Regions from separate parts of the Novosphingobium rhizovicinum genome, predicted to be linked through region 4. Evidence: predicted binding sites of a transcription regulator. Region 4 holds the regulator's gene; each other region holds the start of a gene.
What was found. Region 4 encodes LexA, which represses DNA repair genes until DNA is damaged. Its sites were predicted from a motif close to GTTCCNCNCTTGTTCT; they were not measured.
Positions count from the first base shown of each region.

Region 1: the regulator LexA is predicted to act here: its motif matches at 5,216-5,231, upstream of ABUH87_RS11635 (DUF3072 domain-containing protein).
Region 2: the regulator LexA is predicted to act here: its motif matches at 3,541-3,556, upstream of ABUH87_RS07200 (ribonucleoside-diphosphate reductase subunit alpha).
Region 3: the regulator LexA is predicted to act here: its motif matches at 2,034-2,049, upstream of ABUH87_RS17845 (S24 family peptidase).

Region 1 covers NZ_JBFNXR010000047.1:29,294-36,467, forward strand. Annotated here, with positions in the region: gene glgA (glycogen synthase GlgA) at 1-815, shown strand, start outside; gene glgX (glycogen debranching protein GlgX) at 812-2,632, shown strand; gene ABUH87_RS11625 (DUF2946 family protein) at 2,666-3,073, shown strand; gene ABUH87_RS11630 (TonB-dependent receptor family protein) at 3,149-5,137, shown strand; gene ABUH87_RS11635 (DUF3072 domain-containing protein) at 5,245-5,472, shown strand; gene ABUH87_RS11640 (protein-disulfide reductase DsbD family protein) at 5,481-7,174, opposite strand, start outside.
Region 2 covers NZ_JBFNXR010000021.1:499,651-506,824, reverse strand. Annotated here, with positions in the region: gene ABUH87_RS07210 (hypothetical protein) at 1-149, opposite strand, end outside; gene ABUH87_RS07205 (DUF1440 domain-containing protein) at 215-1,300, opposite strand; gene ABUH87_RS07200 (ribonucleoside-diphosphate reductase subunit alpha) at 1,459-3,402, opposite strand; gene ABUH87_RS07195 (GlsB/YeaQ/YmgE family stress response membrane protein) at 3,951-4,193, shown strand; gene ABUH87_RS07190 (SDR family NAD(P)-dependent oxidoreductase) at 4,262-5,005, opposite strand; gene nadB (L-aspartate oxidase) at 5,034-6,635, opposite strand; gene ABUH87_RS07180 (ABC transporter ATP-binding protein) at 6,721-7,174, opposite strand, start outside.
Region 3 covers NZ_JBFNXR010000054.1:271,993-279,166, reverse strand. Annotated here, with positions in the region: gene cysS (cysteine--tRNA ligase) at 1-484, shown strand, start outside; gene ABUH87_RS17860 (D-2-hydroxyacid dehydrogenase) at 510-1,448, shown strand; gene ABUH87_RS17855 (hypothetical protein) at 1,456-1,827, opposite strand; gene ABUH87_RS17845 (S24 family peptidase) at 2,100-2,750, shown strand; gene ABUH87_RS17840 (MBL fold metallo-hydrolase) at 2,811-3,500, shown strand; gene ABUH87_RS17835 (MAPEG family protein) at 3,635-4,027, opposite strand; gene rpmF (50S ribosomal protein L32) at 4,192-4,371, shown strand; gene plsX (phosphate acyltransferase PlsX) at 4,402-5,463, shown strand; gene ABUH87_RS17820 (beta-ketoacyl-ACP synthase III) at 5,463-6,431, shown strand; gene ABUH87_RS17815 (integration host factor subunit alpha) at 6,541-6,837, shown strand; gene ABUH87_RS17810 (MerR family transcriptional regulator) at 6,857-7,174, shown strand, end outside.
Region 4 covers NZ_JBFNXR010000012.1:73,529-80,702, forward strand. Annotated here, with positions in the region: gene ABUH87_RS00600 (citrate synthase) at 1-873, opposite strand, end outside; gene gltX (glutamate--tRNA ligase) at 888-2,372, opposite strand; gene ABUH87_RS00610 (ComEC/Rec2 family competence protein) at 2,401-4,650, shown strand; gene lexA (transcriptional repressor LexA) at 4,779-5,462, opposite strand; gene ABUH87_RS00620 (molybdopterin molybdotransferase MoeA) at 5,532-6,752, opposite strand; gene moaC (cyclic pyranopterin monophosphate synthase MoaC) at 6,749-7,174, opposite strand, start outside.

The sequences.
Region 1 (7,174 bases), on a different contig from region 4:
CTGTCAGTCCCACTTACGCGCGGGAGATTTGCGCACCGGAGTTCGGAAGGGGACTGGAAGGCGTGGTCGCGGCTCGAGGTGGCGCAGTCACGGGGATCCTGAACGGCATAGACTCAGCCGTTTGGAATCCAGAGACGGACGATGCACTGGCCAGGCAGTTCAATGCGAGAAGCCTGGAGCGCCGCACGGTCAACAAGCGCGCTCTGGAGGCTGAGTTTGGTCTGGATGCCAGCGCCGATGCGCGCGGCGGAGGGCCGCTGTTCATCGTGATCAGTCGTCTCACTTGGCAGAAGGGCATGGACGTCCTGCTGGAGACGCTCGATCATCTTGTCGAGACCGGCGGGCGGCTCGCAGTGCTGGGCTCAGGGGACGCGGGCTTGGAGGCTGGCTTTCAGGCGGCCGCAGCACGCCATCCCGGACGCATAGCGGTCCGGATCGGCTACGATGAGGATTTGTCGCATCGCATGCAGGGCGGTGGCGATGCGATCCTGGTGCCAAGCCGGTTTGAGCCATGCGGCCTGACTCAGCTATATGGCCTCGCCTATGGCTGTGTGCCGGTGGTGGCCCGCACTGGCGGGCTTGCTGACACAGTCATCGACGCGAACCCGGCGGCACTTGCGGCCGGGGTGGCCACCGGAATCCAGCACGGCGCGGTGACACGCGATAACCTCGCTGGCGCGCTGACGACGGCAGCGACGCTCTACCGCCAACCCGAAGAATGGGCCCGCATGCAGAAGAACGGGATGGCGTGTGACTTTTCGTGGCGCGTGAGTGGCAGGGCCTATGCGGAACTCTACCGCTCCTTGATTTCATGAGCAGCCTGCCAGGAGTGAGCGTGCAGGGGGCGAGCACCTGCTTTCGCGTCCGTGCTCCGCACGCAACGCAAGTGTGGCTGTGCCTGTTCGAGGGTCGCGGTGAGACGCGGCACGCGATGCGGCGGGATGAAGACATCTGGACGCTCGATCTGACGGGAGACCTTACAGGCGCGCGCTACGGCTACCGCGCCGCAGGCGACTGGAGGCCGGAGCAAGGGCGATGGTTTGACGAGAGCAAATTGCTCGTCGATCCTTATGCGCAAGAACTGGATAGCCGCTTTGTACAGCATCCTTCGCTCGCTCAGTTCGGAGTAGATACCGGGTCTATTGTGCCCAAGGCGATTGTCCCGGCTCCCTTGGACGCCGTTGGACCAGGCGCTCCATGTTTCGAACGCGGAGGGCTGATCTACGAACTGAACGTCCGTGCCTTCACCATGCTGCACCCCGACGTTCCCGAAGATCAACGCGGCACCGTGGCAGCGCTGGCCCATCCGGCCGTCCTCGCGCACCTGAAGCGATTGCGAGTCAGCGCTGTGGAATTCATGCCGATCGTGGCCTGGATCGACGAGCGGCACTTGCCTCCGCTCGGCCTCACCAATGCCTGGGGCTATAATCCGGTCGCTCTGATGGCGCTGGATCCGGGACTCTGCCCGGGAGGCGTTGCCGAATTGCGCGAGACGGTGGCCGCTCTGCATGGGCAGGGCATCGGCGTGATACTGGATCTCGTGTTCAATCACACGGGTGAAAGCGACGTCCATGGAGGCGTGCTATCGCTGCGCGGGCTGGACAATGCGGCTTACGCGCATGCTCCCGGCGGGGCGCTGATCAACGATACGGGGTGCGGCAACACTTTGGATTTTGCCAATCCGCATGTCCGCAAACTGACGCTGGACGCGCTGCGTCATTTCGTGGGCCAGTGTGGTGTCGACGGCTTTCGCTTCGACCTTGCTCCTGTTCTCGCCAGGGGTCCCGGTTTCGCAGCTGACGCCCCTATGTTTGCCGAGATCGCCTCCGACCCGCTTCTGGCCGACCGCGTGCTTATCGCGGAGCCCTGGGATATTGGTCCGGGTGGTTATCAGCTAGGGCGTTTCCCGCCTCAATGGCTCGAATGGAACGACCGCTTTCGGGATGACCTGCGAAGGTTCTGGCGGGGCGATGGTTCGATCGGCATGCTGGCGACCCGGCTGGCGGGGTCCTCGGACTTGTTCGGGCACGGTCCCTCGCGCTCGGTGAACTTCCTTGCCGCGCATGACGGGTTCACCCTCGCGGATACCGTCGCCTACAACGAACGGCACAACCAGGCGAACGGCGAGCAGAATCGTGACGGCCACGGAGAGAATTTCTCGTGGAACAACGGCGTCGAGGGCCCGAGCCGTGACCCTGAGGTCGAGGCAGCGCGTAAGCTCGATATCCGGGCGATGCTGGGGACGCTCTTCGCGTCTACCGGTGCGATCATGCTCACTGCAGGCGACGAGTTCGGGCGCAGTCAGCAAGGCAACAACAATGCCTATGCGCAGGACAATGCGATTACCTGGGTGGACTGGGAGCATCGTGATCGGGACCTGGAGGCATTCGTGATCGAGCTCTCTGCCTGGCGAGCTGAGAGGGCCGGATGGTTTGCCCAATTTCCTCGGGAAGGCACCTGGCTTGGACCGCGGGGAGCGATCTCGCCGCTTGAATGGGATTCCCCTGGAGCCTCGCAGCTCGGCTTTCAGTCCAGCGACCAGGCTGCTCCCTATCGTTTCTTCGTTGATCGCGCCGCGCGTGCAGTGACATTGGACAGCGCGACTCTTGCGATAAGTTCCAGCGGACAGTGACAGGCCCGTGCTTGCTCCCTAAGGCGTGCGGCCATGAGGGAACTCCGCCGCATCCTGCTGAGCCGCCGCTGGTGTGCTTTGCTGCTGCTGACGGCCGCGCTGGCCGTCAAGGCGCTGGTTCCCGCAGGCTTCATGGTTTCGGCAGAAGCGCAGGTGCTCACCGTCTCGATCTGTGCTGACGCAAGCGGTGCGCATCTCACGCGCGAGATCGTGATCCCTCGGCAGCAGACATCTGAAGACCGAGCTTCGCAACACGCAAAAAGCGTGGTCTGCCCTTATGCCGCGTTGAGCATGGCGGGAACGCCCGGCGCAGATCCGGCGCTGCTCGCCCTCGCACTCGCGTTCATCCTGGCACTCGCTTTCGCTCCTCTTCCTGTCCCGGAGCTTGCAGCGCCCGCTCAACTTCGTCCGCCCTTGCGAGGGCCTCCGATCGCCGCCTGAGCTGCAGCCGTAAGGCTGCGTATCAGCCTTCCAGGCGCGCGGCAGCTTGCGCGCCAGATTCAGGACGACGATCCCATGAGAATAACAGTTTGCTCGCTCGCTTTTGCGGGCCTTCTCGCCACGCCTGCACTCGCAGAGAGTGCCGGTGATCAGACCATCATCGTCACCGGGCGCGCAAGCGTCGAGGCTGCCGAGGACCGGGTTCGCGGCACGCCCGGCGGCGCAGATGTGGTGCGGCACGAGGACTATGCCGATAAGACGGTGGTCTCGTTAAGAGATACGCTCGCCTTCTCGCCGGGTGTCTACTCACAACCCCGCTATGGCCAAGAGGTTCGGATATCCATCCGGGGCTCCGGGCTGTCGCGCGGGTTCCACATGCGCGGACTTACGTTGCTGCAGGATGGTGTTCCGATCAACCTCGCCGACGACAACGGTGACTTTCAGGAACTCGAACCGATCTTCTTCGACCATCTGGAAGTCTACCGCGGAGCCAACGCTCTGCGCTTCGGGTCGGGAACGCTCGGCGGAGCTATCAATGGCGTCACGCCTACGGGCGACAGCTCCCGAGGCATCTACGCGCGGATCGATGCGGGCTCGTTCGATCTCCTCCGAGGCCTGGTTTCGGCGGGTGTAGGAGATGAAAGGGCAAGCGCTTGGGGAGCCGTGAGCGCGGATACCCATGATGGCGATCGCGACCATGCCGGGCGCCGCTCTCTACGGGGTCACCTCAACGTCCGGCTAAAGCTCTCCGACGTGGTGAGCACCCGGTTCTATGGCAGCGCGAACCATATCGTTCAGGAGCTGCCCGGAGCTTTAACCGAGGCGATGGCGCTGGAAAGGCCAAAAACCGGCAACTTCGTTGGCGATCAGCACCGGGACGTCGATTCGCTTCGCCTTCAGAACCGCACGCGAATCGAACTCGGGAACACCACGTTCGAGGCAGGAGCCTTCATCAACGCCAAGGATCTGTTCCACCCCATTTTTCAGGTGATCGACCAGAAATCGGAAGATTACGGTGGCTTCGCGCGGCTTGAGCATCAAACTGGGCCTCTGTCGTTCACATTGGGCGGTGAGATCCGGCGGGGCAGTACGAGAGCTCGCCAGTTCGTCAACGCGAACGGCAAACGGGGCGCGCTCACCTTCGATGCCGATCAGGACGCGCAGACGGCGAATATCTACGGCGAAGTGCGGGTAGCGGCGACCGATCGACTGACACTGATTGCCGGAGCGATCTATGCGGACGGCTTCCGCAAAAGGCGGGTGCAGTTTTCGACCGCACCCACGCAGGATGGGCGCATTCACTTCGACCAGTTGTCGCCCAAGTTCGGTTTACTGTTCGAGCCTGCGCCTGACATTCAGTTCTATGCAAACTATAGCCGCTCTGCCGAATTTCCGGGCTTCGGGGAAGTGTTCCAGACGGTTGGCGGAGTCAGCACTTTTGTCGATGCCATCCGCCCGCTAAGTGCCTGGTCGTCGGAGATCGGCAGCCGTGGCCGAGTGGGCCGGGTCACTTGGGACGTCTCGCTCTATCATGCGCGATTGAACGGCGAACTGCTGCAGTACAATGTGGATGTGAATGCAGGCATCCCGGCTGCGACCTTCAACGCGGATCGCACGCTTCACCAAGGCGTCGAGGCTGAGGTTGCGTTCGAAGCAGCGGACTGGCTGCGGCTGCGTCAGATCTGGCTGTATTCGGATTTCCGCTTTCGCAATGATCGCGTGTTCGGTGACAATCGCTTGCCCGTTGTTTCCCGCAACCTCCTGCGCACCGAAGTGCGGCTAGGTGGCAAAGCCGTGCATGTCGCGCCAAACTTGGAGTGGGTGCCGCAAGGCGCATGGGCTGATTACGCCAACTCACACCGGACCAGTGGCTATGCGCTCTTGGGCGTGACGGCTAGCGCCACGGTGGCAGACGGGTTCGACGTCTTCCTCGACGCCCGCAACCTGACCGCGGAAAAGGCGACCGGCGATATCTCGGCGGTGCTGGTCGCGACGCCCGCTTCGGCGATCTACTATCCGGTGGAACGCCGGGCGATCTATGGCGGCGTGCGCGCACGATTTTGAGTGATCGAGGGGAGGTGGGCGCTGCGTAGCCGTGCCGGCTCCCCTCGGGAACCTTGGCATCGATCCAGACGTTTCATGGGAACATAGAAAGAACATCTGGAGCGATCATGTCGGAGCAGTTGCACAATCCCAAGCTTGAGGAGCATCCCGGCTCCAATGCCGAGAAGGACCCGGACAACTGGGTTACAGGCGATGAACCGATGACAGGCGCACAAGCCTCTTACCTGACGACGTTGTGTGAAGAAGCCAATGTGGAGCTGCCTTCAGACAATCTCACCAAGGCAGAGGCGTCAAAGATGATCGACGACCTGAAGGCCCAGTCAGGCCGCGGGTAGGATGCGATTCAGCGACAGGTCCCATCCGGGCACGCTTTGTCGATCAAAGTGCCCGGTGTCAGTACCTGCGGCAATGTCTCGGGCGCGCCTTGGCGGGGGTACCATACGTATAGCGGAACGCCCGCTGCGCCTTGCGAGGTGAGGTAGCGAGTGATCGCAGGATCCCGGCGCGTCCAGTCGCCACGGAGGACCACCACGCCTGCACCCTCAAAGGCGCGCCTGGTCTCCTCCCGTTCAATCGCGACCTTCTCGTTCACCTTGCAGGTCAGGCACCAGTCGGCGGTGAACCAGGCGAATACGGGGCGCCCCGAGGCTCTTGCCCGCGCTAGGGCGGATTCGCTGAAAGGTTCGGGATCGAGCAGGCTTTCGGCCGCGGCTGCACGGTCGCGCTCTACCTGGGGAAGGACCAGCAGCGCGGCGATGCCGAGCACGACGAGCCCGAAGGCGGTGGGGCGGATTGCAGGCCGGGCTTGCCTTTGGCGGTGACCGGCGAAGGCCAGCAGTGCCACGAGCAGCGCTGCCAGTCCAATCGAGACCAGTGCGAACCACGGCCCGGCAATACGCGTTGCCAGCCACGCGAGCGCCAGCGCCGTCAAGCCCATCGGCAAGGCCATCCAGCGGCGGAATGCCGTCATCCAGGCGCCGGGTTTGGGCATACGTCGGCGAAGAGCCGGAATGAAGGCGATTGCCAGGAATGGCAGCGCGATTCCCAAGCCGAGGGTTGCGAACAGGGCGAGCGCCGGAGCGACGGGGAGCAGCAGCGCCGCGCCCATGGCCGTCGCCATGAAGGGGCCGGTGCAGGGCGTGGCCACGAAAGCGGCAAGCAGTCCGGTGGCAAAGGCGCCCTGGGGAGAACCCTCGCTGGCAAAGCCGGGCACGCCAAACTCGAACAGTCCGAGCAGGTTGGCAGTAATCGCACATGCGAGCAGCAGGAGCAGCGCGACGACGCTCGGCTCCTGAAGCTGGAACGCCCATCCCACCTGCTCTCCCGCAGCGCGGAAGCCCAGCAGCATCGCTCCCAGGCCAAGGCAGGCAAGTACAACACCGGCCGTGTAGGCCAGACCCTCGGCGCGGGCCTGTGCCTGGCTTTCGCCTGCCCGCGCAAGGCTCAGCGCCTTGAGGCTCAGGATCGGAAACACGCAGGGCATGATGTTGAGCAGCAGGCCGCCCACCAGCGCGCCCAACAGCAGCCATGGCAGTGCGGAAGAGGAGGCCGCGATCCCGGTCGTCAGCGGCGTGCCTGAATCGGGCACCGCACCCGGCCGCGCTGTGAAGATGACGCCATTGCCCTCGGCATCCAACCGCAGGACGGCCTTCACCTCTTCAGGCGAAGCCGGTGCGAAACGCGCACGGGGGATGCTGATAATCAGCATGTCGCCCTCGCGTGAGAATACCTGTGGCGCGGCATAGTCGACAAGCTTGTCGTGGGCGACGAACAGATGCGGCTGACCGAGCGAGGCGGTGGCGGGAAGCGGTATGGCGAACCGTACAGCGTCATCGCTCAAGGCGAAGGTTGCCTCTGCTCCCAGCGGCGCGGGGAGGCGTTGCGTCCAATCCTCGAAACGCGCCTTTAGCGGGCCAGCAGCAGTATCGGGTCCGATACGCACAGTCGCTGCAAGCTCGGCGCTTTCGGGGACGCAGATCTCGTCCGTGCAGGCGAGCCACTGTGCCTTCACCGTGACCGGCAGCTGCGCGCCGGGCT
Region 2 (7,174 bases), on a different contig from region 4:
ATCAGCGCACGCAGCTTGCTCCGGTTGCGAAAGGCATAGCCGCCTCCCACAAGCACACCGCCGAGGCTCAGAAGCTTGGCGATCGCGACGAAAGTTCCGCTCAAGGCACCGACCGTGACGCCCCAGAACAGTTGCGAGAGGATAGCCATGACTGTGCCCATCGCCGTTAAATCGCGGTTAGAGCATGGAAGATCAAGGGCTTATTCCGGTCCACTCATGCCGCAAGTGCGAATTCCGCGTGGTTCTGGCGCTGGTTCTCCCGCATGGCCGCATACCCCGCGAGCGCTGCCGAACCGAGAATGGAAAGCGCATCCTCCGCAAAGGCGACCGGCTTGTCACGACCCAAAGCCCTGGCAAGCACCGCACGCGCCCGATAGCTGATGTAGGCGCCTGCGAGCGCGCCGGCGGCTCCGAGGCCCGCCGCCAGCAGCGCCTTGCCGGGCCGAGCGACGGCCGCTGCAGACAGAGCGCCGCCGATGGTCCGACCGACGAGCCCGCCCGGCGCGATCCTGGCGGGAATGCCCGGCTGTTTGTCCGCCATGTATTCGCCAATAGCAGCGGCGCTCATGATCGCGCCGGTCCACTTGGAAGTCAGGAACGACAGCGGCGTGCCCTTGAGCCCCAACCCGCTTCCGGCCGCGGCTACGGTCACGGCAGCCGGCGGCGTGAAGGTACGCTGCCCGTTTGCCATGCCCAGCAACAGAGGGACCGATAGATCCTCAATGGTGATTCCGGTTCGCTCTTCTGCGGCAGCGACCTTGCGGCTGCGAACCATTTTGCGCACCGCTTCTGTGACGACACCAAATACCGCGTGCGAAGCATAGCCATAGAGGTGCGTACGCAGCGTATAGTGCCAGGCAGGACGCGAGAAGCCAGCGAGTGGAACTGCGATCTGATCGATCAAGGTGGCTGACACCAGACCAAAGGCGATGCCATGCCATCGCGTGACACCCGGGACCGTCTCAGCCATCGCGCCGTACCCTGCGCCGGCCAGAGTTCCCACGACGTAGTGCACAGCCGCGCCACCCGTCTTCCGTTCTGCCTTTCGCAAGCGCGCTCCGCCAACAAGGCGCGCCGCAGCCTGGGCCGCCTGCTCAGTAGCCGGGGGCTGCGATCCCGAAGGGCTGAACAGAGTGGCGGCGTAAGTCTGGAACCCCTCCATCACCGCTGCGCCGGCAAAACCGGCCAATGCGCCCGCCGCCGCGCCTGCGGCCGTATCGACAGCCGCATCGACAGGCTTGCGTGTCTGCGTCAGGGTTTCGCCAGGCGTGTTCTCGAGAAGCATGTGTGTCCGTCCCATCTGTCACGCTGCGTGCGCATTTCAGGATAGGGACGAATGGGAAGGGCTGCGGGTTCCCTTGGATTTTGGCCCGGAATTAAGCGGCACCCGCAATGGGGATGCCCTTAGGTCAGCATTTTGCCGAGGCGGCCATCAACCGGGCGGCCTCGGCGTAAAGCTTACTGGCAGGCCAGGCACTCATCGTAATCGGTCGTCTCGCCCAGTTCGAACTTGGGTGCTTCGGGCGTGTTGTCGGCTTCCACGCCGCCTGCGAAGCCCGCGCGCTGCACGGACTTGGAGCGCAGATAGTAGAGCGACTTGATGCCCTTTTCCCACGCCTGATAGTGCAGCATCATCAGGTCCCACTTGTCGACATCGGCGGGGATGAACAGGTTCAGCGACTGCGCCTGATCGATGTAAGGCGTGCGATCTGCCGCGAATTCGAGCAGCCAGCGCTGGTCGATCTCGAAGCTGGTCTTGTAGACTGCCTTTTCCTCAGGGCTGAGGAAGTCGAGGTGCTGCACCGAGCCGCCATGCTCAAGGATGGAGTTCCACACGTTGGTGGAATCCTTGCTCTTCGATGCCAGCAGCTTTTCCAGGTACGGGTTTTTCACCACGAAGCTGCCCGAGAGCGTCTTGTGGGTGTAGATGTTGGCAGGGATCGGCTCGATGCAAGCCGACGTGCCGCCGCAGATGATCGAGATCGAAGCGGTGGGCGCGATTGCCATCTTGCAGCTGAAGCGCTCCATCACACCGACATCGGCAGCGTCCGGACAGGGTCCGCGCTCATTGGCCAGCAGCATCGAGGCTTCGTTGGCCTTCTGGTTGATGTACTGGAACATCTGCATGTTCAGCGCCTTGGCCATCGCGCTTTCGAAGGCGATGCCGCGCTTCTGCAGGTACGAGTGGAAGCCCATAACGCCCATGCCCACTGAACGCTCGCGCGCGGCCGAGTACTTGGCACGCGCCATCTCGTTCGGCGCGCGATCGATGTAGTCCTGCAGCACGTTGTCGAGGAAGCGCAGCACGTCCTCCACAAAACGCTTGTCACCCTTCCACTCTTCCCAGGTTTCCAGGTTGAGCGAGGACAGGCAGCAGACTGCCGTGCGGTCGTTACCCAGGTGATCGCGCCCCGTCGGCAGCGTGATCTCCGAGCACAGATTCGACGTCGAGACCTTGAGGCCGAGCTCGCGATGGTGGCGCGGCATCATCCGGTTCACCGTGTCGTTGAACACGATGTAGGGCTCGCCCGTGGCAAGCCGCGTCTCGACCAGCTTCTGGAACAGGGAACGGGCATCGACCTTGCCGCGCACCGAACCGTCCTTCGGGCTGCGCAGCGCGAACTCGGCGCCGTCGCGCACGGCTTCCATGAACTCGTCGGTGAGCAGTACGCCGTGGTGCAGGTTCAACGCCTTGCGGTTGAAGTCACCCGATGGTTTGCGGATTTCGAGGAACTCCTCGATCTCCGGGTGCGAAACGTCGAGATAGCACGCGGCCGAACCCCGGCGCAGCGAGCCCTGGCTGATCGCCAGCGTCAGCGAGTCCATCACGCGCACGAAGGGGATGATGCCGCTGGTCTTGCCGTTGAGACCCACCGGCTCGCCAATGCCGCGAACGCTGCCCCAGTAGGTGCCGATGCCGCCGCCGCGCGAAGCCAGCCAGACGTTCTCGTTCCAGGTGGCGACGATGCCTTCAAGGCTGTCATCGACCGAGTTCAGGTAGCAGGAGATTGGCAGGCCACGACCCGTGCCGCCGTTCGACAGCACTGGCGTTGCGGGCATGAACCACAGCTTCGAAATGTAATCGTAGAGCCGCTGCGCATGGTCCTGATCGTCAGCGTAGGCATCGGCCACGCGTGCGAAGAGGTCCTGGTACTTCTCGCCAGGCAGGAGATAACGGTCGTCCAGCGTCTCCTTGCCGAAGTCCGTCAGCAGCCCATCGCGCGCGTCGTCCGTGACGATCGTGAAGCGGCGTGCGTTGATGGTTTTGGAATCGCTCTTCGCCGGAGCAGCAGCCGGGCCTACTGCCAGATCAGCACTGATGGCGTCGGTCTTGTCCATTGCGATAGCCGGGCTTTCCCCCGCCTCCTTCTTCTTGCCTGCGACCGAAACTTCGAGCTCCATCTGGCCGCTGGCATCGAACTGCTCCACGTCTCCGCGTCCGTTCTGTTCTTCGCTGCCGTTCCTAAAATCCACGTAGCGTCCCCTGTCCGCATATCTTTGGCTCGATTCGGCCGGCAAGTGATCAGCCTAGCAGAGTTCAGAACAAAACGGGACCATACCCGCCGTATCGAACCGCCAATCCTCACACCGGGCGCACCTGCTTATCCAAGCGACGCCTGCCCCGCTGTCGTTTGGCTCAAGCTAAGTCTTGATGCACCCTGTTCAACCGCACACAACCTATAGTGACCTTTTGGATATCAGACGCAAGAGGGGGGTGCGTTCGCGCAGAGTGCCGATAAAGTGCGTTTCTACCGTTTTAACCGCTCGCGACGCGCGGGAAGTCCTTGGCTCGTGAAGTCCGCAAGAGGCAATCGACCACTCCGAACCGGATTCTTTTTCCACATCCTTGCTGGGCGAGAAGACTCCGGAATACGACGAGCGGAGACAGCGCCTTGCCACTCGTGCGCCGAGAGTGCACCGTAAGCTCACCAGCAGGAAAGACTCTCGCCATGATCAACGTCATCACCGCCATCATCAGTGGACTGATCATCGGCGTGCTCGCCCGATTCTTTTATCCAGGCTCCGTCGATATGAGCTGGATCGCAACCATCCTGCTGGGCATCGGCGGCTCGCTCGTTGCGGGGCTGGTCACCAGCCGCGGCAGCGCGGACTTCAATCGAGCAGGCTGCCTCGCTTCTGTGATCGGTGCCATCGTGCTGATCTTCGTCGGACGGATGCTGGGCATCGGCTAGGGGCGCGCTCCTGGATCCGGTAGCCTGCCAACGCCGCTTGCGCGCAAGCGGCACTCAGCGCCGAACCCTCACAGCATTGCCCCACCGTCGACGGGGATGATCGCACCGGTGATCCATCGGGCCCGTTCGGAGCAGAGCATGGCGATGGCGTCGCCGACATCTTCCGGTTGCGCCACCCGCTTCAGCGCCTGCATCGAGGTGGTCGCTTCCCGGCCCTCCTCGGTTTGCGCCCAGGCAGCGACCGGTCCGGTTGCAGTCGTACCGGGTGCCACGGCATTCACGCGGATCCCGCGCGGCCCCAACTCCACGGCTGCACGGCGCACAAGGCTCTCCAGCGCTGCCTTCATCGATCCGTAGGCAGCGACCGCGCCGGTCACCCGCCGCGCAGTGAGCGAGGAGACGAAGACCACGCTCGCACCATCCACCAGCACCGGCGAGAGATACTGCAACAGGAAGAACGGCGCGCGCAGGTTCACGGTGGTGAGCTGATCGAAGACCTCAGGCGTGCAGGTCGCCAGGTCGGAGGGCGGCATGATACCTGCATTCAGGACCAGTACGTCCAGGCCGGCGCGGCAAAGCGCCTCCACCTCTTGCGCAAGAGCGGCAGGCGCGTTCGGATCCGAGAGGTCCCCGCCCACCATGTCCGCCACGCCCCCGCTCGAGCGAATCGCCTGCACAAGCTGCGCTGCCATGTCGCGATTGCCGCCATAGTGGACGATCACGCGATAGCCGTCCGCCGCCAGCGCTTTGGCGGTTGCCGCTCCGATTCCCTGCGAGGAACCGGTCACGAAAGCCGTTCTGCCTTCCACCATCAACGACTCCTCTCTCGGGCCGGTTTGCTTATGGCACCAACACCGTATCGACTGCTTCCGGCAGCGTTTCAGGATAATCGAGTGTGTAGTGCAGCCCCCGGCTCTCGTGCCGTCTGAGAGCGGACTGCACGATCAAGTCCGCGCTTTGAAGCAGGTTACGCAGTTCTATGAGGTCCGTCGACACCCGGAAGTGGCGGTAATACTCCTCCACCTCGTGATTGAGCAGCTTGATCCGGTGCTGCGCGCGCTCCAGCCGCTTCGTCGTGCGCACGATCCCGACATAGTTCCACATGAAGCGGCGGATCTCGGTCCAGTTCTGCTTGATGACCACTTCTTCGTCAGAGTCCGTCACGCGGCTTTCGTCCCAGGGACGTACCGGCGGGGGGGCATCGAAGGCCTCCCAGTGGTCCAGGATGTGCGCGGCGGCGGCCTCCCCGAAGACGAAGCACTCGAGCAGCGAGTTGGAGGCAAGGCGATTCGCGCCATGGAGGCCGCTCTCGGTGCACTCTCCGGCAGCATAAAGGCCGGGCAAGTCCGTTCGCCCGTCCAAATCGACCAGAATGCCACCGCACGTGTAGTGCTGCGCCGGCACGACTGGGATCGGCTGGCGGGTCATATCGATCCCGAGGCCCAGCAGCTTCTCGTAGATCGTCGGGAAATGGGTCCGCACGAACTCGGGTGACTCATGGCTGATGTCGAGGTGGACGTAATCGAGCCCGAAGCGCTTGATCTGATCGTCGATCGCCCGGGCCACCACGTCGCGCGGCGCCAGTTCACCGCGTGCGTCGTAGTCCGGCATGAAGCGGTGCCCCGTACCGGGATGCTTGAGATGACCGCCCTCCCCACGCACCGCCTCGGTGATGAGGAAGTTCTTGACCTCAAGGTTGTAGAGGCACGTCGGATGGAACTGCATCATCTCCATGTTGGAGACGCGCGCGCCGGCGCGCCATGCCATCGCAATGCCGTCACCGGTGGCGCCCCGCGGTGCAGTGCTGAACTGGTAGACACGTCCCGCGCCGCCGGTCGCCAGGATCGTCGCGCGGCCGGTATGCGCTTCAACCCGCCCGCTCTCCTGGTCCAGAGCATAGACGCCCCAGACCCGGCCCGATCCGGAATAGCGCTGCTCATGCCGCCCGGTGATCAGGTCGATGCAAGCGCGTCCCGGCAACAGCGTGATGTTCGGGTTGGCATGCGCTGCACGGACCAGCGCCTCCTGCACAGCCTGCCCGGTGGCATCGTTCACATGGACGATCCGCCGATGTGAATGGCCGCCTTCCCGTGTAAGGTGAAGTGCATCCCCATCGGTGTTGAAAGGCACACCAAGCTCGACCAGCCGGCGAATGGTGTGAGGCGCGCGCTCAACCACCAGTTCGACGGTCTTGAGACGGTTCAGCCCGGCTCCTGCCACCATCGTATCACGGATGTGGTTCTCGAAGGTGTCTCCCGCGTCGAGCACCGCAGCAATGCCGCCTTGCGCCCAAGCGGTCGAGCCGCCTGCAAGCTCCCCCTTCGCAATGACCAGCACCTTCAGCTTCTGCGCAAGCGCCAGTGCGGCCGTCAGGCCCGCCGCGCCGGAACCGACGATGATTACGTCGTACTGGGGCCGTTCGCCCTGTTTCAGGTCATCCATCGCGCTTCCTTGCCGCTAACCTGGACGCGCGGCAACACCCGGCGACCGACGGGCTGCCCCTGAGGGCAATCACGAGAGGGCCGCCTCAGCCCCCGGCGCTTGCGCTCGTCAAGCTGACGAAGACGTCCTCCAGGTCCGCTTCACGCGTCGTCACGTCCACGATGGAAAAGCCCTGTGCCTGCACCACGGAGAGGACCTGGCCCGCTGTGCTGCGATCCTTGTCGTAAGTGATCGCAATCGTGCGCTCGCCCGTCTTCTCGCTCTTGATGAAAGCGGCATCCACCGGGAGCTGGCCGAGGTCGCGGTCCAGGGTCAGTTCCACGACCTTCTCGCGCGCCATGCCGACCAGCTCGCGCGTGGGCTTGTTGGCGATGCACTCACCATGGTTGATGATCGCGATACGATCGCACAGTTGCTCGGCTTCTTCGAGGTAGTGCGTGGTGAGGACGATGGTGACGCCCTCCCGGTTCATTTCAGTGACCAGATCCCACAGCTGGCGCCGCAGTTCGACGTCCACACCTGCGGTGGGTTCGTCCAGC
Region 3 (7,174 bases), on a different contig from region 4:
CGAACTGGAGTTCTCATGGGAGAACCTGGGCGCTGCCCTCACGCGCCTCAAGCGAATGATCATAGCGGCTGAGCGGCTGCGCGAGGTAGAGGCGGCCGACACAATCCATCCCAAGCTGGCGCCGCTGCTGGAGACGTTCGCGACCGCACTCGCAGATGATCTGAACACGCCGGTCGCCTTGACGGCGCTTGAGGACGCACTGGCTGCCAAGAAGATCGATGCCGGCGCCAAGCGCGCTGCGGTAGAGCGCATGGACGCCGTTTTGGGCTTGGACTTGTTCGGCAGGACGCGGGCAGACTTGCGTCTGCGCCCGAAGGCTGCCGAGATGACTGAAGCGGAGATCGAAACCGCACTGCAGAGGCGCAAGGCCGCGCGCGCGGAGAAGGATTTCGCAACCTCCGACGCTCTCCGCGACGAACTTGCTGGCCGCGGCGTTGAGGTAATGGACGGCGACCCACTAGGTTGGGAGTGGAAGCTGGGCTGAACGGAAAAGAGGGAGGAAAGGGCGCATGCCGTTAGCAGTCATCACATCGCTGGCTCGCCCATTGCTGGAAGGACGGCTACCGGCTGAGATATCCCCGTTGTGGTTCACCACGCCCGAAGAGATGGTCCGTCATGCGCCCGATGCGGAGATCGGCTGGTTCGATGCGTTCGGATCGGCCGCAATGCCCGATGCGGTCCGTTCTGCTGCGAACATGCGCTGGTTGAACACGGTTGCAGCGGGAATCAACCACTTGCCGCTGCAGTTGATGGCCGAGCGCGGAACGATGTTGACCAACGGCGCCGGGCTGCATGCTGGCACGATTGCGGAGTATGCCTTGCTCGGCATGCTGACGATCGCCAAGGGGTATCGGCAAGTTGTCCGCGCGCAAGACCGGCATGAATGGCTCCGCGAGCCGCCCGGCAAGGGCGAGCTTGCGGAAACTTCGGCGCTGATCGTTGGCTCCGGCGCCATTGGCGGACGCATCGCGCACTTGCTCCGGGCCTTCGATGTTCAGGTGACGGAGGTCAGGCGAAGCAGCAGCCAGGGCGCACTGCGTCCCGGCGAATGGCAGGCGCGACTTGGCGAGTTCGATTGGGTGATCATGGCAGTCCCTTCGACTCCTGAGACTCGGGGCCTGATCGGCTCGGCAGAATTGCGAGCCATGAAGCGCGGAGCGGCGATTCTTAACTTCGCACGCGGCGAGGTGATCGAAACCGATGCGCTCCTTGCCGCGCTTGATAGCGGGCAACTTGGCGCCGCCTTCCTGGACGTTACCGATCCCGAGCCGCTGCCGGCTGAGCACCCACTGTGGATGTACGATAACGTGCATATCTCGATGCATCTATCCGGCCGCTCACAAGACACGATCTTCCAGAAAGGTGCCGAACGGTTCCTGACGAACTGCCGGCGTTTTCTTGCCGGCGAGCCCTTGCTGCATGCGGTAGATCTTGGCGCCGGATACTGATTGCGGCTTACGTATCGTCGAGCACGAGTATTTCAGCTTCGATGGACAGCCTTTGCTCGTCGAGCAGGCTATGCTCGGCGAACGTAACAGTCGCATCGGCGACGAGCGCTCCGCGTAACGTGAACTCATGGTCGGGCAGGGCTGCGATGAATGCTTCGCCTTGGGCGATGGCCTCCGCGCCCTCGTAAGTAAGCGCGACGACATGCCGTGCGCCGCAGAATGTGGCGCTTGACCAGGGCCGCTCGGAGTGGCGCATGAACTGCGCATCAGGCCCTGCCAGGCTCAGCACTTCCCGGAGCAGACCCAGCCAAGGTCCGCGCGCACCCGCATGACGAAGGGTTGCGATCATTTCCAGATGACGCGCCGGTTCAGCGAGCATGACTTTCCTCCTGATATATGTTCATGAAATGTTCTACTCGCTGCTCCATGCTAGGGCGTGGGGTACGCCCGTTGCGCAGATCGTCGACGAGCCTGGGATCACCGACCGAAAGGCGGCCAAACTTTGTGCGGGGCATACCTGTCGCCCGCAAGAAGCGCTCTATGCGCCGCAACAACATCATGTCCTCCGTTCAGTTCGACTCAGGTGATCACCTTTTGTTCCAGTCCAAATCCTACTTGTCTAGGAAATATCTCTCGTGTACTTTCTCGAATATGGAACTTGATACCTCCCGCCGCCGGTTGCTGGCTCTTGCGGAGGAGCGGCATGTCAGTCTGACGCGGTTGTCGAGGATGATCGGCAAGAACGCGAGCTATCTCCAGCAATTCGTCCGGAAAGGAAGTCCCCGCAAGCTTGAGGAGGGCGATCGCGCTCTGCTCGCTCGGTTCTTTGGTGTCGCGGAAACGGAGCTAGGAGCTCCGCAGGAAAAATACAGTGCGCATCCGTCTCCGGAAGGCGATGTGGTCTGGATCGAGATTCCGCGACTCTGTCTCACTGCTTCGGCTGGACCCGGCGCGGACGTGATCGGCGAAGACGCGATTGGCAGTTTCCGTTTCTCTCAGCGCTGGTTGAGGGATCAGGGGCTCCAGCAGGAGCGGCTTTCCGCCATAACCGTGCGCGGCGACTCGATGGAGCCCACCTTGCGAGACGGCGACGAGATCCTCGTGGACGGAGGCCGTCGTACCCTGCGCGACGGCATTCACGTGGTGCGTTTCGACGGCGCGCTGCTGGTCAAGCGGCTGGACACCAGCAGACCGGGGCGAGTCTCTCTGCTCAGCGACAACACGGCTTATCCACCCATCGAATGCCCGCCAGACCAACTGGACCTGGTGGGGCGGGTGGTGTGGAAGAGTGGACGCCTTTGAGGAAGGTCAGTCACGCGCTCCCGGTTGCAATCATCATCGTCTCCCGCCATTTCCGCGGGGATGAATGAAAGCCCAAAATCCGCACAGGAGCCGCCGATGCGCGTGGCTATTCTGCCTGTCACGCCGTTGCAGCAAAACTGTACGCTCATCTGGTGTACCAAGACGATGCGGGGTGCATTCGTGGATCCCGGCGGCGACCTGGACCAGTTGAAGGCCGCGCTCGCCAAGACAGGGGTCAAGCTGGAGAAAGTGCTCGTGACACACGGGCACCTCGATCACTGCGGGATGGCTGGCGAATTGGCCAAGGAGCTGCATGTTCCAATCGAGGGGCCGCAGGAAGAGGATCGCTTCTGGATCGCTCAGCTTGATCAGGACGGCCCACGCTGGAACATGGAAGCGCACAGTTTTGAGCCGGATCGGTGGCTGCTCAATGGAGATCAGGTGACGGTTGGCGACCTCACGCTGGATGTCTACCACTGCCCGGGGCACACGCCGGGTCATGTCGTGTTCCATCACGCCCCGTCCCGGTTCGCGATCGTCGGCGACGTTCTGTTCCAGGGATCGATCGGCCGTACAGACTTTCCCAAGGGCGATCTTGAAACCCTGGTGAATTCTATCACGGAGCGCCTCTGGCCTCTCGGCGATGAGACCACCTTTGTGCCGGGACACGGTCCCATCAGCACCTTTGGCGAGGAGCGGCGGAGCAATCCGTTCGTGAGCGACGCCGCTCTGGCCAGGGCAACCGCGTAGCTCGCTTAGACTGGTGCGCATAAAGGAGATGCTGGCCTGCCATGCCAGCGTCTCCTCTTGCGATTGCGCATCCCGGCGTCGTCACGTTCTCTCAGGGGAGGCGTGCAATTAGCCCCGGCCCTCGCGTTCGCGTCTCACATCACTTGCAAGGCGATCAGCACTGCGACGACAGCCAGGCCGATCTCGGAGAGGAGGGTGACCACCATTCCGACCGCACGGTAAGGATTCGCACTCGTTCGATCCATGCCGAAGCCATGCGCCACCCGTGCAAGCATGAAGACCGAGCCCACGATGGCCAGCCAGCTGTGACCCTTGCCGGTCATCTCAATCACGGCGACGAGTATAAGAAACAGCGGCGTGTGTTCGATAAAGTTCGATTGGGCGCGCATCCGCTGCAGGAGCAGGGCATTGCCCCCGTCCCCGTGGATCAAGCGTTCGGCCATGCGGACCCGCACTATTCGGACGAAAAGCCACAGATTGATGAAAACCGCGGCCGCGGCCAGGCTCAACGTCGTCTGCAGGATCATGCTTGCCCTCTCGTACTGAATGTCAGGTATAAGCATGCGTCAGGCGACTACGGCTTGCAACTCGCGCCAGATCGGGTATAGGCGCGCCTTCGCAAGCCGCCGGCCCTTGTTGGTCTCGGCGGCCTTTTTAACAGCAACGCAAGTTTTCAGGAACAGGTGCCGAAATGGCTGTCCCTAAGAGAAAAACATCCCCCTCCCGTCGGGGCATGCGCCGCAGCCATGACGCGCTCACGGTTGAGGCTTTCAGCGAATGCAAGAACTGTGGCGAGCTGAAGCGCCCGCACCACTTGTGCACGGCTTGCGGCCACTACAACGGCCGTGAAATCGTCGCGGTTGAAGCCTAAGTCTGACGCTCTGAGGTCTGGAGACTGTCGATGAGCTTGCCGCGTATCGCCGTTGACGCGATGGGCGGTGACGAGGGCGTGCGCGTGATGGTGGAAGGCGCGGCACTTGCGCGTCGCCGTCACGAGCGTTTCAAGTTTCTGCTGGTGGGCGACGAGCCGCGGATCAAAGCCGCGCTTGAGAGCCATCCGAACTTGCGCGCGTCGTCTGAGATTCTTCACACCGAAGACGTGATCAGTGGTGAGGACAAACCCAGCCAGGCTTTGCGCCGGGCCAAGGGTACCTCCATGGGCATGGCCATCAATGCGGTGAAGGCAGGTGATGCCGGAGCCGCTGTGAGTGCTGGGAACACCGGCGCGTTGATGGCGATTGCTAAGCTCACGCTGCGGACGATGCCAGGCATTGATCGCCCGGCTCTCGCTGCATTGCTGCCAACGCTTGGCGACAATGACGTGGTGATGCTGGACCTGGGGGCAAACACCGAGTGCGATACGCGCAATCTTGTGCAGTTCGCGATCATGGGTGCTGCCTACTCGAGAGTGGTCACAGCGCGCGAGGCGCCTCGCGTGCGCCTGCTGAACATCGGCACGGAAGAGACCAAAGGCACTGACGAGCTTCGCGACGCCGCTAACGTCCTGAAGGCTGCCGCGAGCGATCTTGCGATTTCTTTCGACGGCTTCACTGAAGCCGACAAGGTTTGCCGCGGCGATGTTGACGTTGTCGTGACGGATGGTTTCTCAGGAAACATCGCGCTCAAGGCCGTTGAAGGCACTGCCCGGTTCGTGGGCGATCTCTTGCGGCGCAGTTTCGCGAGTTCACTGCGTTCGAAGATCGGATTTCTGATCTCTCGTCCGGCTACGGAACTGCTGAAGCACCACCTGGACCCTAACAACCACAACGGCGCGGTCTTTCTCGGGCTTAACGGCATCGTTGTGAAAAGTCATGGCAGTGCGAACGCTGCTGGTGTCGCCAATGCTGTGGCGGTCACTGCCCGCCTTCTGGAGGAAAACGTGACCGAGCGGATCACCGCCGACCTTGCCCGTGTGGGTGCCGATTCCCTGCGTGTGATGCGTGGGCAGGAGGAACGCGCCTGATGCGTCGCTCGGTTGTACTCGGCACCGGCTCGGCACTGCCCCGCACCGTAGTCACCAATGCGGAGCTTGCTGCGCGGGTGGACACTACTGACGAATGGATTGTCGAGCGCACGGGCATTCGCCAGCGCTACATTGCGGAGAGTGACGAGACCACAGCCAGCCTTGCTACCGATGCAGCGCGCAAGGCGATCTCTGCGGCGGGTCTTGAGGCCAAGGATGTGGATCTCATCGTCCTCGCCACGGCGACTCCGGACCAAACCTTTCCGGCCACGGCAACCACTGTTCAGCACAACCTCGGGTGCCATGGTGGCATCGCATTCGATGTGGCCGCGGTGTGCTCCGGCTTTCTTTACGCGGTGGGCGTTGCCGACTCGATGCTGCGGAGCGGCATGGCGCAGCGCGCACTGGTGATCGGTTCGGAGACTTTCAGCCGCATTCTGGATTGGGAAGATCGCACCACATGCGTCCTGTTCGGGGACGGGGCGGGCGCGGTTATCCTCGAGGCGCAGGAGGTTGAGGGCGAGGCGCCAAGAGGTGTGATCGCAACCAAGCTGCATGCCGACGGCAATCACAACCAGCTTCTCTACGTCGATGGCGGCGCCTCTACGACCGGCACGGTCGGCAAGTTGCGGATGAAGGGGCGTGAAGTATTCCGTCACGCCGTAGTGAATCTCGCCGATGTTCTGCGCGAAGTGCTTGATGATGCAGGCCTGAGCACCGCCGATATCGACTGGCTCGTCCCGCACCAGGCAAACGCCCGCATCCTGGATGCGACCGCGCGGAAGCTCAGTATGCCTGCTGACAAGGTCGTGATCACCGTCGATCAGCATGCCAATACCTCGGCTGCCTCCGTTCCCCTGGCGCTCGATGTTGCCGTGCGCGATGGGCGAATTCAGCAGGGGGATCTCGTCATGCTGGAAGCGATGGGCGGTGGATTCACTTGGGGTGCCAGCCTGTTAAGGATGTAGTCGCTGGCATTCCTCTGCTCGACTTCTGCACGTTAGTTCACATTTGTTGATTTCTTCGCCGTATAACCTATGACGGCCGCGGGGAATTTGTGGATAAAGGGTGGGATCGATGCGCTCTACGGAGACGCTTACGCGAGCAGCTATAGCCGAAGCGATACACAAGAAACTTGGCCTTTCTCGTGCCGAGTCTCTTGCCATGGTTGAGGCGATTCTTACGCACATGTGCGAGGCCCTGGCAGACGGACAGAACGTCAAGATTTCAGGTTTCGGGACCTTTCTTCTACGCGACAAAGGTGAGCGGATCGGGCGCAACCCGAAGACGGGCGTTGAAGTGCCGATCACTCCGCGTAGAGTGCTGACGTTCCGCGCCAGTCAGATGCTGAAGGATCGCATTGCAGGAGGCTGACGCGGCGGGAGGTGAAACGATGACGCCGGAGTTCGACGACGGCAAGGCACCAGAAGCGCTGCGCACCATTGGTGAAGTGGCGAAGGCGCTCGACATTCGGCAGCATGTGCTGCGCTACTGGGAGGAGCAGTTTCCGATGCTCCGGCCCGTGAAGCGCAGCGGCGGGCGCCGCTACTACCGTCCCGAGGATGTTGCCTTAATCGCGAGGATCGACCGCCTCGTGCATCGCGAAGGCTTTACTCTGCGCGGTGCACGCCAGGCGATCGAGGCGGACAATTCGGCGTCGTACGCCAATCGTTCTGCTGCGCCTCAGTCACCGCTTCACACCGAACTCAGA
Region 4 (7,174 bases):
GGCGCGCTCGATGTAGTGCGGGATGCGATCGGGCGTGCCGATCTCCTTCAGCATGTTGAGTGCCGCCTCGTTGGCGCCACCGTGGGCGGGGCCCCAGAGGCAGGCAATGCCAGCAGCGATACATGCGAACGGATTGGCGCCCGAAGAACCGGCCAGCCGGACGGTCGAAGTCGACGCGTTCTGTTCGTGGTCGGCATGGAGGATGAAGATGCGGTCCATCGCCTTCTCGACCGCGGGGATCACCTCGTACTCTTCCGCGGGCACGCCGAAGGTCATGCGCAGGAAGTTGCCGGTGTAGCTCAGGTTGTTGTCGGGATAGAGGAAGGGCTGCCCGACTGCATACTTGTACGCCATCGCCGCAATCGTCGGCATCTTCGCGATCAAGCGGTGCGAGCTGATCTTGCGGTGCTCGGGATCCGCGATGTCGGTGGAGTCGTGGTAGAACGCCGAGAGCGCGCCGACGACACCGCACATGATCGCCATCGGGTGCGCATCGCGGCGGAAACCGCGATAGAACGTTGCAAGCTGCTCGTGCAGCATGGTGTGGCGGCTGATGGTGTAGGTGAAGCTTTCCAGCTCGTCCTTGCTCGGCAGTTCGCCGTTGAGCAGGAGATAGCTGACTTCCATGAAGTTGGAGTTTTCAGCCAGTTGACCGATGGGGTAGCCGCGGTGCAGCAACACGCCTTCGTCGCCATCGATGTAGGTCAGTGCGGACTCGCACGACGCCGTCGAGGTGAAGCCCGGGTCGAAGGTGAACATTCCCGTCTGGCCGTAGAGCTTGCGGATGTCGATCACTTCGGGACCGACACTGCCCTGAAGGACCGGGAAATCGAAGTCCTTGCCTGCTGCGTTCAGCTTTGCCTGGTTTGCCAAGTGCTTATACTCCCTTAGACTTGCGACCCGGCAGGAGTGGCAACCTGCGCGGCGATCCGCGCCAGGCTCTCTTCCCGTCCGAGCAGAACCAAAACATCGAAAATCCCTGGCGAAGTCGTCTGACCCGTCAGGGCAGCCCGCAAGGGCTGTGCGAGTTTGCCGAGACCTATCCCCAGAGTCTCGGCCATTGCCTTGAGGCTGCCTTCCAGACTTTCAACAGTCCAGTCTGCCTCCTGGGCGAGGTGCTCGTGCACGGATCCAAGGCGCGCGCGCGCATCCTCGGTAAGAAGAGCCGCGGCCTTTTCAGTCAGAGGCAGCGGTCGCGTGGCGAACAGGAATGCGGCGCCTTCCGCGAGCTCGTTCAGATCCCTGGCGCGCACCTTGAGAACCGGCATGGCGCGGGTGAGCAGGTCGAGATTCGCCGTCCCGCCCATGCGCTGCGCGACAAGAGAGGCGAGGCGGCCGTCGTCTGCCTCACGCATGTAATGCCCATTGAGGTTCTGTAGCTTGGCAAGATCGAACCGCGAAGGTGACTTGCCGACGTGAGCGATATCAAACCACTCGACGGCCTGCTCACGCGCGATGATCTCATCGTCTCCATGGCCCCAGCCGAGGCGGAGAAGGTAATTGAAAAGCGCCTCGGGCAGAATGCCGAGCTCGTCACGATAGGAGTCTACGCCGAGAGCGCCATGCCGCTTCGAAAGCTTGGCACCATCGGCTCCGTGGATCAGCGGAACATGACCATAGAGCGGGCGCTCCCAACCTTCGATCGCGCCCATGGCATCTATGATCGCGAGCTGCCGGAAGGCGTTGTTGAGGTGATCGTCGCCGCGAATGACGTGCGTGACGCCCATGTCATGATCGTCCACCACAACTGCGAGCATGTACGTGGGAGTTCCGTCCGAGCGCAAAAGGACGAAGTCGTCGATCTCTTCGTTGCGAACCGTAACGGTCCCCTGGACCAGGTCCTCGATGACCGTCTCGCCTTCCCGCGGGGCTTTGATGCGCACCACGAAAGGCTCCGCCGCCGGCCAGCTTCCCTCATCCGCATCGCGCCAGGGGCTGACGAGACGGAAAGGCCGACGCTCTTCCTGCGCTTTTGCACGGTGAGCGGCAAGCTCCTCCTGCGTCATGTAGCAGCGATAGGCGTGACCTGCCTCGATCAGCTTGCGTGCCACCTCGGCGTGACGCTCGGTTCGGGCAAACTGGAAAACGGCTTCCTCATCCCCCTCGAGACCAAGCCATGACAGGCCATCGAAAATCGCACCGATGGCAGCCTCGGTTGAGCGGGCGCGATCCGTATCCTCGACCCGGAGGAGGTACTTGCCGCCGTGATGGCGCGCATAGAGCCAATTGAACAGCGCCGTGCGGGCGCCCCCGATGTGCAGAAAGCCAGTGGGCGAAGGCGCGAACCGGGTGACGACCGGCCGCGCGGAACCGGGACGAGCGTCAGCCGAAGCTCCGCTTTGCGTCGCCTCCGCTAAGCTGCCGCTTGCCATCGATCGATCCTTCCTGTCCAATGCGCGCATGGCCACCCGAGCCGCGTGCGAAGATATCCTGCCCCAAGCCGCCCCGGAGGGCGCTGCATTGCAACATCGGCCATGGAACAGCGCGCGCCGCTTGTCGAGGGGGTTGGAAGGGATCGAGCGATTTCTTGCCGGTGCCGGCTTTGATCGGGTGCCGTGGCTCGCCGTTGCTTTTGGTATCGGAATCGCAATCTGGTTCGCCCTCCCATCGCCCGGGCACTGGCTGGCGCTGATGGTCGCTTGCGCAGGTCTGTCGGCGAGCTTCGCCGCGCTTCTCCACAAGTACGGGCGCTACCCGTACCTGCGGTTGAGCGGCATCGTCATTCCCCTCGTCGTCGCGGCGGGCTGCGGCTCGGTCTGGGCGCGGTCTCACCTGGTTGGCGCCGCGCCGATCCCAGGGCCGGTCGTCGTCACGCTGGAGGGCAGGATACTCTCCGTCGAGGTTCAGCCGGCGCAGGAGCGCAGCCGGCTGGTCATGGCGACGCGCGAACCGGGAACGGCACGACCCATCCGGGTGCGGATCAACCTGCCTGACAGGCTCGCCCCAGGTTCGCGCTTCAACACCGGTGATCTGGTGAGAGTGAGAGCCAGGCTGATGCCTCCGGCCCCGCCCATGCTGCCCGGCGCCTACAATTTTGCGCGTACGGCCTGGTTCAAGGGTCTTGCCGCTACCGGTACGGCTCTGAGCGCACCTGAGATCCTGAGAAGTAGTGATAGCGCTAGTCTGGTCAGTGGAGCCCAGCGCAATATCTCTGCCCATGTCCGTGCGCGCCTCGACGGGGGCGAGGCGGGCATTGCAGCGGCGCTGGCGACGGGTGACACCGGGGGCATCCCGGAAGCGGACGCTCAGGCAATGCGGGATGCGGGTCTGGCGCACCTGTTATCAATCAGCGGCCTCCACGTTAGCGCCGTCATCGGCGCTGTCTATTTCGTGGCGCTGAAGCTGCTGGCGTTCTGGCCATGGCTGACGCTGCGGGTACGTCTCCCCGTGGTTGGAGCAGGTTTCGGCGCACTCGCCGGAATCGCCTATACCTTGTTGACGGGGGCGCAGGTGCCAACGGTGCGTTCGTGCATCGGCGCTCTGCTCGTGCTCATTGCTCTTGCCATCGGCCGCGAACCGCTGTCGCTGCGCATGCTTGCGATTGCGGCGTTTCTGGTGATGCTGCTGTGGCCTGAAGCGCTGATGGGCCCTAGTTTCCAGATGAGCTTTGCCGCTGTGCTCGCCATCATCGCTTTGTCGGGAGCCGGTCCGATCCGGCGGTTTCTGGCGCCGCGCGAAGAGGGCGTACCGGCAAGAGCGCTTCGCCATCTGGCGCTGGTGCTGCTGACCGGCCTTGTCATCGAATTCGCCTTGATGCCGATCGGGCTTTATCATTTCCATCGGGCGGGGATTTGTGGCGCTTTCGCCAACGTCGTGGCGATTCCGCTGACGACGCTCGTGGTGATGCCGGCGCTGCTGCTCGCCTTGCTGATGGACCTGATCGGTTTGGGCGCTCCGTTCTGGTGGATCGCCGGCGAGGGCATAGCTGCGTTGAACGCACTGGCGCACTGGATCGCAAGCCGTCCGGGTGCAGTGACCGTGATGCCCGCCATGGCAGGTGGAGCCTTTAGCCTGTTCATTGCAGGCGGATTGTGGCTCGGCCTGTGGTCGGGCAAGATCCGCTGGTTCGGACTTGCGCCCGCCGTCGCCGGAGTGCTGCTGGTGGCGACCGCGCGGCCACCGGATCTGCTGATCTCCGGCGATGGCCGCCATGTGGGCCTGCTTTCAAAGACGCGCGACGCCTTGTTCGTTCTTCGCGAAACCAGAAGTGACTTCGTGCGGGACAATCTGCTGGAGATTGCAGGCATGCAGGGTACGCCCGTGCCCTTTACCCGGCTTGCAGGAGCCAACTGCAACAGCGACGCGTGCGTGATCGCCGTGCAACGCGGATCTTATCGATGGCATCTGCTGCTAACTCGGGGGCGATATACCGTGCCTGAGCGTGCGCTTGCCGCCGTCTGCGAGCGAGTCGACATCGTCATCTCGGACCGATGGCTGCCGCGCAGCTGCCGTCCTCGTTGGCTGAAGGCCGACCGCAGAACGCTTGCGCGCACCGGTGGCCTCGCCATCGATCTGGCTCACGCGAGTGTGATGAGCGTGGCCGAAGGCGAGGGGCAACATGGGTGGTGGCGGAGCGAGGCCGACAGGCCTCGCCAGCGTGAAAGGACTCGTGCAGCGACAGCCGGCGTTTCGACCGCCGTTGGTGAGTGAGCAGCCGACCACCGACTTGCAGCCGGAGGCGACATATCGGCCTTCAGGTCTAAACTCTGACAGACCTGAATGCGCTTACATGCCGGTTACGCACCCTCTAACGCTGTGGACCCGAGGAGAGCTGTGCCTCAATTGTAGCGACGCAGCAGGCCGGCAAGCTTCCCCTGTACCTCGACCTCGCCCGAACGATAGACCTGCGGTTCGTAAGCTGCGTTCGCAGGATCGAGCCGCACCATATCATCCTCGCGACGCAAGTACTTGAGAGTGGCTTCCTCACCACGCACCAGAGCGACCACGATCTCACCATCGCGCGCCGTGCTGGTGCGTTTCACCAGAGCGAAGTCGCCATCGAGAATTCCTGCCTCGATCATCGAATCGCCAGAGACTTCCAGCGCATAATGCTCACCGGAACCAAGCAGTGCTGCCGGTACGGGCAGGGTGGTCTGACCCTCAAGCGCCTCGATCGGCACGCCAGCGGCGATGCGCCCGTGGAGTGGGATCTCGATAACGTCGTTCGCTGCCGACGGCGGTGTCATCTGCGGGCGCGGTCCATCGTTGGCATTTGCCGGAACCCGGGGCGACGGCCGGGGGGGCGCATTCTCTGGCTGCTTGAGCACCTCAAGAGCGCGCGCACGATTGGGCAGGCGGCGAATGAAGCCGCGTTCCTCCAGTGCCGAAATCAGCCGGTGCACGCCGGACTTCGACTTGAGATCAAGCGCTTCCTTCATCTCCTCGAAACTGGGAGAGATGCCAGTCTCCTCCAGCCGAACCTGGATGAACCGGAGCAATTCGTGCTGCTTGCGCGTCAACATGTTCGGCGCCTCCTCAGGCGTTCTTATTGTGAACAATTGGCGAACAATTAAGAAACAAACATCCCCGCGTCAAGCAATTCCGCCGTTCTCGAGCCAGAAGACATGGGCCTGCGCTCCCGCCTCCGCGGCAGGCGCATTCGCGGGCCGGTCGATGAGGACATTGCTTGCTGCCAACGCCGCCAGAGCACTGCTGTCCTGAACGGCGGCGGGAGACACAGTGTCGAAGTCCCAGATCGCTCGCATGAAGGTGCGTCGGCCGCCATTCGCAGGCAGAGGTGCGCCTAGGCGGACTGGAAATGCCTGAGGAAGGGGATGGGCAGCGCCCAGCAGCGCCCGCAGCAGGGGCAGCATGAACAAGTATGCCGTGACGTGGCTGGAGACCGGGTTACCGGGCAGGCCGAGGACGATCTGCCGCCTGCCGGACTTCTCGCGCGTGGCGACGATGAGGGGCTTGCCCGGCTTGATAGCCACGCGCCAGAAGCCGAGCTCGGCACCCCAGGCTTCGAGCGCCGGCTTCACAAGGTCGTGATCCCCTACAGAGGCGCCCCCGCTGGTCACGATCACGTCTGCGTCATCGGCCTGCGCCAGCGCTTCGGCCAGAGCGTCCATTGCATCGGGAACCGGGCCAATACGCTGCACTTCGCACGGAAGTCCCCGCGCCATCGCCGCAAGCATTGCGCCGTTGCTCGCAGGGACTTGGTGCTCGCGGCAGTTCTCGGGATCGGCGGCCAGTTCATCCCCGCTGTCCATCACGAGCACCCGCGGAGCGCGCCGAACCGGCAGGTGGCGGTGTCCAGCACTGATCGCAAGTGCCAGTTGCGCGGGCCCGAGGCGTGCGCCCGCAGGCAGCACTTGCTCGTCCATGTGGAAGTCCAGCCCGCAGGGGCGGATGTGCTTATGCGGAGGAGAGGGCGGTTCGCCCGAGAGGCTGATGTGGTCGTCAGCTCGGGCAATGTCCTCCTGAACGATTACGCACGCAGCATTGGCCGGCAGGCGAGCGCCGGTTGAGATCCGCACTGCCTCCCCGCGTGCGAGAGAGCCTGCGAACGGGTGACCGGCAGCGCTTTCACCGACGACACGCCAGGGGCCGGCGAAATCGTCCTCCGCCACGGCATAGCCATCCATGGCCGAGAGCGCGGCGGGGGGCTGCGTGCGCCGCGCGCGCAACGGCTCAGCCAAGTAGCGGCCGAGCGCACCATCAATGTCGACACGCTCGATCGGCAACGGCTCGACAAGAGCAAGCAGGCGTGCCTGTGCCTCTTCCAGCGGTAGCGGCGGTTCGTGCATCATCCCTCCTGCGCGCGCCAATGGCCCGATTTGCCGCCGCGCTTCTCGATCAGGCGAACGTCCTCGATCACCATTCCCTTGTCGAGGGCTTTGGCCATGTCATACATGGTCACCAGCGCGATTGTGGCAGCCGTTATGGCCTCCATCTCCACGCCCGTCTTGCCGGTGAGCGATGCGGTGGCCGTGGCACGCACCGCGTCCGGTTCGAAGGCGAAGTCGATATCTACCGCGTCAAGGGCCAGCGGATGGCACATCGGGATGAGCTCTCCGGTTCGTTTGGCCGCCATGATGCCTGCAATCCGCGCGGTGCCGAGTACGTCTCCCTTGGGCGCATCGCCGGCCCGAATTGCGGCGATCGCATCAGCACTCATGCGGATCCGGCCAGAGGCGACGGCGAGGCGCTGCGTCTCCGTTTTGGCACCGAC